2 regions of the Paenibacillus sp. fava2 genome follow, and region 1 is predicted to be linked to the other one. Evidence: riboswitches for the same ligand, from Rfam matches in the RefSeq annotation. Region 1 holds a riboswitch; the other holds the start of a gene.

The links. Region 1 has a riboswitch for cyclic di-AMP ahead of AC4G46_RS00500 (C40 family peptidase). Riboswitches for the same ligand answer to the same signal wherever they lie in the genome.
Positions count from the first base shown of each region.
Region 2: linked by a shared signal. The riboswitch ahead of AC4G46_RS17225 (C40 family peptidase) and the one ahead of AC4G46_RS00500 (C40 family peptidase) in region 1 are both predicted to bind cyclic di-AMP.

Region 1 is NZ_CM177755.1:98,660-104,035, forward strand. It holds gene motB (flagellar motor protein MotB) at 63-878, opposite strand; gene motA (flagellar motor stator protein MotA) at 862-1,662, opposite strand; gene AC4G46_RS00480 (hypothetical protein) at 1,867-2,160, shown strand; gene AC4G46_RS00485 (4a-hydroxytetrahydrobiopterin dehydratase) at 2,385-2,672, shown strand; gene AC4G46_RS00490 (c-type cytochrome) at 2,766-3,122, opposite strand; gene AC4G46_RS00495 (GNAT family N-acetyltransferase) at 3,248-3,733, opposite strand; gene AC4G46_RS00500 (C40 family peptidase) at 3,996-4,487, opposite strand; cyclic di-AMP (ydaO/yuaA leader) riboswitch at 4,493-4,638, opposite strand; gene AC4G46_RS00505 (C40 family peptidase) at 5,021-5,376, opposite strand, start outside.
Region 2 is NZ_CM177755.1:3,987,968-3,993,343, reverse strand. It holds gene AC4G46_RS17235 (NusG domain II-containing protein) at 1-283, shown strand, start outside; gene AC4G46_RS17230 (TVP38/TMEM64 family protein) at 423-914, shown strand; gene AC4G46_RS17225 (C40 family peptidase) at 872-1,240, opposite strand; cyclic di-AMP (ydaO/yuaA leader) riboswitch at 1,266-1,400, opposite strand; gene AC4G46_RS17220 (AAA family ATPase) at 1,671-3,275, opposite strand; gene AC4G46_RS17215 (AAA family ATPase) at 3,281-3,895, opposite strand; gene AC4G46_RS17210 (YdhK family protein) at 4,073-4,642, opposite strand; gene AC4G46_RS17205 (class I SAM-dependent methyltransferase) at 4,754-5,356, opposite strand.

The sequences.
Region 1 (5,376 bases):
AGCTGCTTTCCCGGGTATCCCGGGAGGCAGCTCTTTGCTCTTTATTCTTTGCGGAGTCCCGTTTATTGAGCAGGAGGAGCAACGCTTGTAGTATCCGCTGATTCGGTGTATTTCCGGAGAATGGAGACTTCCACGCGGCGGTTTTTGGCCCGTCCGGCAGCCGTGGAGTTATCAGCGATCGGATGATATTCACCGTAGCCGATCGGGCTGAATTTTACCGGGTCCAGGTTCGGGTTCAGCAGGAGGATCTTCATGAAATGAAGGGCCCGGTCTACGCTAAGATCCCAGTTGGATGAATAGCTGCTGTTGGAAATCGGGACGTTGTCGGTATGCCCCTGTACGAGTACATTATAATCAGGAAACTGCTGCAGCATACTGGAAATCGATTTGGCAAGCTGACGGGATTCATCCTTAACATCGGCCTCACCTGAAGCAAACAGGGCGTTGTCACTGATTGTGATCATCAGCTGTGACTGATTCAGCTTGGTGCTGAGCAGATCGGTAAGCCCGTTTTTCTCGATATACTGGTCAAACTGCTTCTTTAGCTTCTCCAGTTCCTCTTGCTCCTGCTTGCGCAGCTTGGCAATTTCGGATTCGCCTGTATTGGGAGCAACCACATTATCCATCTTATCGTGTTTGCCCTGATCCAGCTGTGATTGTGTGGGCGAAGCAGCCCGCTGGTCGAGAATACCTGTACCGCCGTTCAGTGCGGAGCTGAAAGCCTGGCTCATCTCCTCGAACTTCTTGGCATCAGTGGCGCTCATAGCGTACATAACAAGGAACAAGGCGACCAGCAGCGTCATCAAGTCAGAATAGGGCAATAGCCAGGATTCATCGGCATGCTCTTCGTGCTCTTCATGCCTAGTCTTTTTGCTCACTCAAGCCGCCCTCCTTTGCGCTCAGCTTGGCACGCTCCGACGGTGTAAGGAAGACAGACAGCTTCTGGTTGATCGCAATGGTTGAGACCCCGGACTGGATGGACAGCAGCCCCTCCACCATCATCAGCCTGAGCTGGATTTCTTTTTTGGAGATACGTTTAAGCTTGTTGGCCATTGGATGCCACATTACATAACCGGTAAAAATACCGAGCAGTGTAGCAATAAACGCCCCTGCAATCGCGTGGGCGAGCACATCCATATCACTCATATCCGCAAGGGCGGCGATCAGTCCGACAACCGCTCCGAGTACCCCAAGCGTAGGGGCATACATGCCTGCCTGGGAGAAGATCAGGGCACCGGCTTTATGTCTGTCTTCAGTTGCATGAATATCTTCCATTAATACATCACGGACAAACTCCTGATCGTTGCCGTCGATGATCATACGCATACCGTTTCTGAGGAAATCATCTTCAATTTCATCAACCTTCGATTCCAGTGCCAGCAGTCCTTCACGCCGGGTAATGGATGCCCATTCCATGAACGTGGTGATCAAATCGGATTTCTTGACCATCTTTTGCTGAATGAAGAGCAGCTTGAACAGCTTGGGGATTGTCTTGAGCTCCGCCATCGGGAAGGCCACAAAGACGGAGGCTACGGTACCCAGGAGAATGATGACATAAGCCGCAGGGTTATTTAAGCTTGTGAGCGGGGCATGCTTCAGCACCATCCCGCCAAGAAAAGCAACCAGACCAAAAATCAAACCAAGTAATGTTGAAATTTCCATTATGCACCTCGTCCATGAGAATTAAAAAGTGATCCGTCACAGCCGCTTGTATCATCCTTGAAAAGCAGCGGGACACCCTGTGTGGAATGAAATCACGTATATTCTTATTTATCGACAGCATTCCCTTTTTTGTGAAGTCATTTTTTCGGCTATAATGGATAGGGTAAGTTATTATTCATCTGTGAAGAAAACGGAGTGATAGACGTGGGTGTTAAGCACGGCAGAGATTACAGTGAAATTTTGAAGGAACTGACGGAGGCCGTCAGCCGTATTTCAGACGGTTATGAATTTTTTGAGATGGAACCTGACGAGTGGCAGGAGCTGCCGCAGGAATCCAAGCTTGAGGTTTGGGAAGCCCTGGCCGAGGATCTGTTTTACGGGCTCGGCAATGAGCCTGTAATTCATGTGGGCAGCGGAGTTGTCATCTATGACAAAGAGACCCACAGGATCAACATTCTGCTTGGTGAGGAAGATTTGGCCTCGGTAGTACTTGTCTAGCGGGGCAGCAGCAATGGGCCCGGGTTTGCCCCTCTCCATGCAGCCATGGTAAAATTGAGCTGACGAGTGCTATTTGCCGGGATTTCAGAATACATTAAACCGAAAAAAAGCCTTCATCCTGGCGCATCCCTTGGACTTTCAGAAGCTGAGGGATGTTTTGTTTAAAATATCAGAAAGTATACGTCTAAAGACTTTACTGCTAATAAAGTAAGGGAGGAAGCAAATTGCAATTATCAGTGGAAGAGCTGCATGAGCAGATAGGTAAGCTGGAGGGCTGGAAGCTGGAACAAGAAACGCTGGTACGCAAGTACATGTTTAGCGAGTATATGAAGGGCATTGCTTTTGTGGATGAGGTGGCCGCCATATCCGAGGCCTTTGATCATCATCCGCATATAACGATTGACTACAAAACCGTCACCCTGCGCTTATCGGCAAAAGAAGAGAGCGGCCTTGCGGCGCTTGATATCCGCCAGGCTCATGAATTCAATGAAGCCTTTGACAAAGCACGTTAGGACACGGTCTAATATAACCGCTGCACACAAAAACGCCCGTACAAAGGACCAGCTGGAGTCCTTGTACGGGCATTTTAATGAATATGCGATCTTCTACTTTTTCTCTGCGAGCCATAAAGCAACGTTAGCGATCTCCTCAGGGGCCAGCTTATCCTTAAAGGATGGCATTTGTCCGCGTCCCTTGGTCACAATGCTGTAGATGCTCTCGGCATCACGTTCGCTGCCTTCATGCTGCAGGCTTGGGCCTACACCGCCCTGAAGCTGATCGCCATGGCAGGAAATACAGTTGGTTTTGACAGCGGCTTCCGCACTTGCGGCATCCAGGGTAACCTGAGGCATTGTAGGCTTATTTTCTTCCGCGACTTCCTCTTTGCCGGGCAATGTGAATAAGAGCACTACCGCAAAAGCACACGCGGCAAAAAACAAACCGCTCATGATCCATTTCTGCATCTCCATCGTCCCCTCCGTGTAAGCTGCTTCCTTCATTATACAGAAAGGTAAAGCGTTATCATAGAGTTTGTGTCAAAAAAATGAACGATTATTGTGCGGCTGTGGGCTTCAACCCCAGCATGGAGTTATTTATTATAGACCATGCAATAAAATGGCTTATCTCCGCTTGGTGTACGGCGTTCGTACGTATCAGTAATCGTAAATCCGCACTTCTGGTATGTCCGGATAGCCCGCTGATTCCAGGTGAGCACCTCCAGATCAATCTCCCGGTCGGGATATCGCTCCAAGGCCGCCTGAACGATTGCATTCATAAAGGAATGCCCCCTTCCATGCCCGCACAGCTCGGGGCGCATGCCGATTCCCAGCCGGACCACGCCTTCCATCGGAAACAGCTGCGCAAATCCGCACAGATCCCCTTCTCCGTCTACAACAGATACATACTGCTCTGTACGCAGCTGCGGATCTCCAAATTCAATGCCAAGCGCCTGCATCTGCTCCCATGGCAGCCATCCGTAAATATTATAAGGCGGCCTGTAATCCCATCCGCAAATATCTTCGGCATGACTGCTCTCCATCGGCACCACGTAAAAAGTGACAGCGTAACTGCTCATAAGGCCACAGGCCTCCTTTCAGGGGGGCGCGTTTCTATATCGTATACTTAATTATATACAAAACAGGGCGGGTTCAACTCAGGAAATTAGCAGGACGGCAGAAACTTGACAAACCGCAAAAAATATTTTATGAAATAGCGGAAAAAAGCGATTTAAGGTGTTTTATGCGTTAGGGGAGGGGTAAGTAGTTTTATAGACAAAAAAACAGGAGCCCTCCAAGATTTCGGCAAAAATCCTGGAAAAGCACCTGTCTAATCATTACTTATTGAACATCATCGTTGTCTTCAACATCAGTTGCAACTGCATGGTAAGCATCTGTGCTCATGATCCGTTTCGCGCCAACGTAGCGGTTGACGTAGTAGCTGTCACTCAGCGAGCTGATGGTTACACCCTTTGAGCTTGAAGCATGTGCGAATTTGCCTTCTCCAACATAAATGCCGACATGAGATACACCGCGGCCGCTTGTATTGAAGAATACAAGATCGCCTTCCCGCAGATTATCACGGGAGATGGCAGTGCCCATCTGGTACTGGGAGCCGGACTGGTGCGGCAGGTTAATGCCAATCTTATCGAAGACATACATGGTGAATCCGGAGCAATCAAAGCCGTTGGTCGATACTCCGCCGGACACGTATTTGGTTCCGATGGCTTTATCGATGACTTTATCCATTTTGGAATCCGCGAAAGCGCTTCCTGCTCCAATGGTAAGCATAATAGAAAAACTGAGTAGTGCGGCGGCTAACTTCTTCTTCAAAAGTAAATACCCCTTCCAAATGCCTACGAGGTTAGCTTAAGGGTTCGGTTGAAGGTCCCCTATGACCCCTCTGTGAATAGGAGGTCAATTCACCCAAAAATTGGTTCCCCCGTTTCCCTTATTTCGTAAGGGAACTCGGCACGACTGTTGATTAGGATTAGCTGGCAGAACATTATGACAAAACGTTTGAAAAACCCGGTTGATTAATTACAAAAATGTTACTAAACGCTCACTGCGATAATTGTAGCAAAGACAGAGGCCGTTGGCAATCACTTAAAACATATTAGTGCATAATATTTGCGTTTTTTAAGAGAGATTTCTGCTTAAAAAGACTCAAATTTACGTGGAAAGTAAGCTTTTTCTGAAACAATGTTGGAATTTTTAGTAAGAGGGGTGTTTCATAAGCCCTGGATGTGTGTAAAAGGTAGAATAAGGAAACAAAAAGGAAAAACCCGGGAATGATTACGGCAATAATCAAATCCGGGCCAGTTTAGTTACAATTATGTGTCAGAGGTTAAATGTGAGGGGAAAGTTCAATCGTAAGCAACAGCCTGGTAAGCTGTTGTGCTCATTACTCGTTTGGCGCCAACGTAGCGGTTGGCCCAGTAAGCCTGGCTCAGCGAGCTGATGTTTACACCCTTTGAGCTGGAGGACTGTGCAAATTTGCCGTTCCCGACGTAAATGCCTACATGGGAAACTCCGTTACCCAGCGTATTGAAGAATACAAGATCGCCGGCACGCAGATTGCTTTTGGAAACAGCTGTTCCAATGCTGTACTGTGCTTTGGAGGTGCGGGGCAGGGTAAGGCCGATGCTCTTGAATACGTACTTGGTGAATCCCGAACAATCGAATCCCGAGGTACTTGTACCTCCGGTTTTGTATGAAACTC
Region 2 (5,376 bases), 3.4 Mb from region 1:
CGATACCGGTACTTATGCAAGTATACGTATAAATAATAAACTATATAAAGAGGTAGAACTCACAGATGAGCCCCAAATTATCAAGATTCAAACAAAAAGAGGATACGATATACTCAAAGTTCATGATAGAGGGATCGAAGTAATTGAATCGGACTGTCCGCAAAAAATCTGTTTTAGCTTTGGTTTAATATCAAGACCAAGACAATCTATCATTTGCTTACCTCTGCGAATGATTATTGAAGTGAAGCCTAATTCAACTGATGATATAGATGCGATCCTATAACTTTCTTAAATAAAAAATGAACTATTCCATAAGCACATATATTTGGCTAAACGTAGAATTAGGAGATCTATGTTTAGCTTTTTATTTACCTGTTATAATGAGCTCAGGTTATCTCAAATAAAAAAGGAACGGATTTTGTATGACTACGCACATCGTTGAATTGTTAGGTGAAAGTGGTTATTTCGCCATTATTTTAAGTTTGGTTTTAAATATATTAATAAGCATTTTTGCATTCATCCCTAGTGTATTTCTCACAGGAGCTAACATCACCTTTTTCGGTTTTCTTAACGGAATGATTATTTCCTTTTTCGGAGAAGTGCTCGGGGCAATTATTAGCTTTGTTCTCTATCGCAGGGGGGTCTTGTCCTTAATAGGAGGTTTAAAAAATGAGAATAAATATTTGAAGAGACTTCAACAAACTTCTGGTTATGAAGCATTCTTTCTTATTCTTGCTTTAAGAATACTCCCGTTTATCCCTTCAGGATTGGTTAATATATCGAGTTCCGTTAGTCGTGTTAGCTGGGTCACTTTTGGATTAGCAACTATGCTTGGAAAGTTGCCAGCTCTGATTATAGAGGCTTATTCTATTCAGCAATTGCTGATTCTTACGCCCTTACTGCTGGAAGAGTGAGCGAACTTGTTATCACCTACGTAAATGCCCGCATGCGAAATTCCAGAACCAAATGTGTTAAAAAAGACGAGGTCACCCTCACGTAAATCATCTTTGGCTACAGGAATGCCAGTTTTAGCCTGCGATTGAGAAGTGCGCGGAAGGTCATCTACATTGAACTTCTTAAGTACATATAGAATAAATCCGGAACAATCAAAGCCTGAAGTTGTGGTTCCTCCATAAAGATAAGGGGTTCCTACGACCCGATTCACAACACTGTCCAAGGTTACCTCGCTAGCATATGTACCTGGTGCTGCAGAAGCAAATATAAATGAGGCTGCCAACATGGATACGATGACTTTCTTCAGAAACTTGTTCTCCCTTCAATGCCTACGGAGTTAGCTGAGGATTCGGTTAAAGGTTCCCTATATTCCCTTTCATGCAAGAATAATTCACCCAAAAAATGGTTCCCCCGTTTTCAACGCTGAAATTCGGCAACTTATTAATATTTTGTAACTATTAACACTTTAATAGATAGTAGGCCACCTGTCAATCCTTCTAAAAATTTAACTATCAACGTATTTTCTACGTACTTTCTTCATTGTTTCTCCATATTTTTGCTTTATAATAACCACTCAATATCATTCTTTGTCTGAAACAATAGTAACGTTTTTGTAATATATTTCAATATCTTTGGTGTATATAAAAAGACGAGTAGTTACTTCCTCCTCGTCTTCTAATCCCGTATATGTCGTTTAATTGATATTACGTTTTCGATTACGATACCTGTGTTTGTTCCAAAGCCGATCCCAGAGATTCTTCAATTCCCATCATCATTTTATAATGGGCATGATGATGTGTAACCACAAATATCTTTTCAAATACCCGTAAGTACTTGCTGACTGTATCCATCGGGTGCTCGATATACAAATCATCTCCTGCAAAGTGAGAACCATCATTGGCCCAGGAGATTAAGGATTTACATATGACCTTCTCATCCTCCTCGAATCTATCAATAATGTCCTGATCGCTGTAATTACCATAGATTTTAAAATAATTTTCAATGATTCTACGAATCAAATTCTGAACGGTGATGGAAGAGCTGTGATTGGCTGACTTTAATTCCTGCCACATTAACTCATACGAGCTTTTAATCGGGTTGCTGTTATACGGGGTTGATTCGGTTACATCATTCCATTTTCGGATAATCCAAAATGTCTCATCCGCCATCCTAGCGCCATTTTTGGGCCGGTTTTTTGAAAACGTAATTTCCTTGTGAAAATAGACATTATGCGTTAGAAGAAACAACTGAATGATATTACTTTCTTCGTTGCGTACATCTTCTATAAGTTTGGAAATCAGATTGCTTACGATAAACAATACGTTACTGTCCAAGCTTGAAATGGGGTCATCAATCACAACAACTTTATTCTCCGTAATTAAATCACTGTTATTGCTACCGTTTAATAAGTGCATAAAATAAAGAAAGGTAACAAACGTTTTCTCGCCTTCACTTAATGTTTGATTAACGTCCTCACCATTTGATCGGATTAACCGATAATTTCCTTGACTTTGTGTATGAGCGAATTTGAAATTAGTAAAATGATAGGCCCTCAGTAACCGATTCATTTCGTTTACAGAGGGGATTACACTCGTAATCTGAGCCTCCAGCCTGTGAATTTCGGATTCTAATGCGACTCTTTCATTCTTCTTTTGAGCTAATGTTGCAGAAAGGTTGTCGATTGCTCGTCCTGTTCTATAATCTATACGAACATATTTCTCATGATTTTGCTGATTCTCACTCCAGATAAAATCCCAAATCTGGGTTATCAATTTATTCCCTTCATCCACTCGGTTCTCTATAAAAGTATTATGCTGCTGAATTTGTTCATTCGCTCGGACGATTTCTTCATTGATCACATCGACGAAAGCCGCAATAGTTAACAGTTCGATTGGATGACTGGGATGAGTTTGCTTCTGCTGGAACAAGTCCAAATTATGTGCATTTTTCGAAAGGATCAGTTCATATTGTTGCGAAATGAGATCGAGATTCAAATATGTATTTTTCTTGTCGGTCAATAATAACTCTTGCACTTGATTTTCAAGATAATGATAACACCGTTTATAGTGTTCAACTTGATCTTGGAGTTCAATCATCTCTTTTTCGTAATGTTCATTAAAGTAATCATTGAGTTTTTCAGTAAATCCCTCAGGAAGTTGTTGTTGGCAAAAGGGGCACACTCCTTCCGCTTCAGAAACATGTGTATGTCCTTGTTTAACCCAGTCACTAATCGCTAGCTTGGATATAAGAACAGCAATATCGACTTCCTGTTTACCGATAATAGGGGTCTGAAAAATCCGGTGATTGCATACCGCAGACAGATGCTCTATTTTAATCTTTTCAAGAAAGGTAGCTTCTCATTTGAACCATTAAACAATTTCTGTACACGCGCTTGGAGGTCTGCTAGAGCACATATTAGTCCGCCTGTCGGTGCTTGCTTACATCTTTTCATAAAGTTTATTCTATTGTTTCTTAAACCCGAAAAGGCCACTGAAAAGATATCGTCATATTTCCGCTTTAATTTCCAACAATCGTCGGTAAACTCATCATCGTTTTGTTTAGACTCTTTTTGTTTGACCTCTAGATTAGAACTTAACCGACGAATTTCCTCAACTACTTTATCAACTAAGTCTTTTTTGTCTCGGATGGTTTGTTTAATCTCTGTTGATTCTCTTCCCAAAGTAAAGATACCTTTGATATCTGAATCTTGGTGGAAATTTTCCTCGACAAACTTTTGGTTATACACCACTGTTTTTAATGGCTGGGAAACCCAGGATATCCTACTATCAGCATAAAGTTCAATTTGTTTAAGAACATTAGATAAGGTTGTTTTCCCACTGCCATTCGAGCCGTAAAAATAGTTAATTTTTTTCAGGTCACTGTAAAGTACACCCTCACTACTATAGGTAGCCACATTTTTAACGGCAATCTCCCTAATCATACTTTGATCCCCCTTGTAATGCTATTCCCCTGTATTCCTCATGTATTTTTTCGAAAATCCAATATTATTATATCATTCATCCACCTATTCCATCGGTAATTTACGTCAATTTTTGCAAGATTCCTCTATTTATTAAAAAAGAAAGCAGCCCCTGGAGGCTGCTTTTTTCATCTTCGTTTACTTCGCTTTTAACTCATCACCGGTTACCCATTTGTGATTTCTTACTGGCTCTCCGCCTGTTGTCGGGGTATAGTCAACCATGTATACGGTTGTTTGCTCACCTGTATCTACAGTTGCGGTAGCCCCTTTCATACCAGGCATATGATCAACGTTAAGCACCACTTCTGTGCCAGGCGCATAAAACTGGTCTCCTGCATCTTTTAAATCTTGCTGGATAACCCATTTATGATCGGTAACCGGATCTCCTCCGGTAGTGGGTGTATACGATACCGCGTAGACATTAGTGTCATAAGCCCCTACAATGGTTGCGGTAGCCCCCTTCATCCCGGCCATGTGTCCCTCGGTAATAATGACTTGATCGCCGACCTTATACTCCGGATTAGCGGCTTCTTTTAATCCTTCAGGCACTTCACTTGTCATATTCTCATGTTCCATCTCTGAATGATTCATGCTGGATGCAGCGTTACTGGGTGTATTGGACGCTTCATTTCCGTTATTTGCGGTATTTCCACAGCCACTGATGACGACCACCAGCGCTGTAGCTAAAATGAACAAACCTTTTTTCATATCAATAACACTCCTTCATAGGTGAATTGTGAAATTTATGCAGACTAACGCGTATGCATTATCGTCTCCAACGAAACAGATTTCATACCATTGACGTGGGAAGTCGGTTGATTACGGCCTCAAGAGCAATCGTCTTACAATGGTTGTACATAAAGGCTCGCTTTTTTGTATGATCAAGCCGGCAGATTCCACATTCTTTAACGTATACCGGTTAATGTTGGCCCCGCTGATACGAACTGTTAGGGGATTAAGCAGATCCATTAATTTCCCAACCATCGGCTGCTCACTCCTCATGTGTTCTAACAGCCTGATCTCCCCTTCTTTATTACACACTCGCTTCATTTCTCTCATGCCCTGAACCGGATCGGGGACAGAACAAAACACACAAGTCGCTACTATGTAGTCGAATGTCTGGTCTTCAAAAGTTAAATTTTGAACATCCATCTCCATTAAAGTAACGTCGATCTTCAGTTCCTTTGCGCGTTGTTCGGCATACTGTAGCATCTTTGGGCTAAAATCAATCCCGGTTAAGCGAACGGCGGGTGGATAATAGGAAAGATTAGCACCTGTTCCTATGCCTACCTCGAGTACATTCCCACTTAGGCCGCTTAACAGATCTTTGCGCCAACTCCTCATCATTTTTCCATCCACACGATGAAAAAGCGGAGCTATTCGGTCATATCGTCTCTTAATCGTTTGAGTCTCCCTACCCATCCATACTCTCCTTATACCCT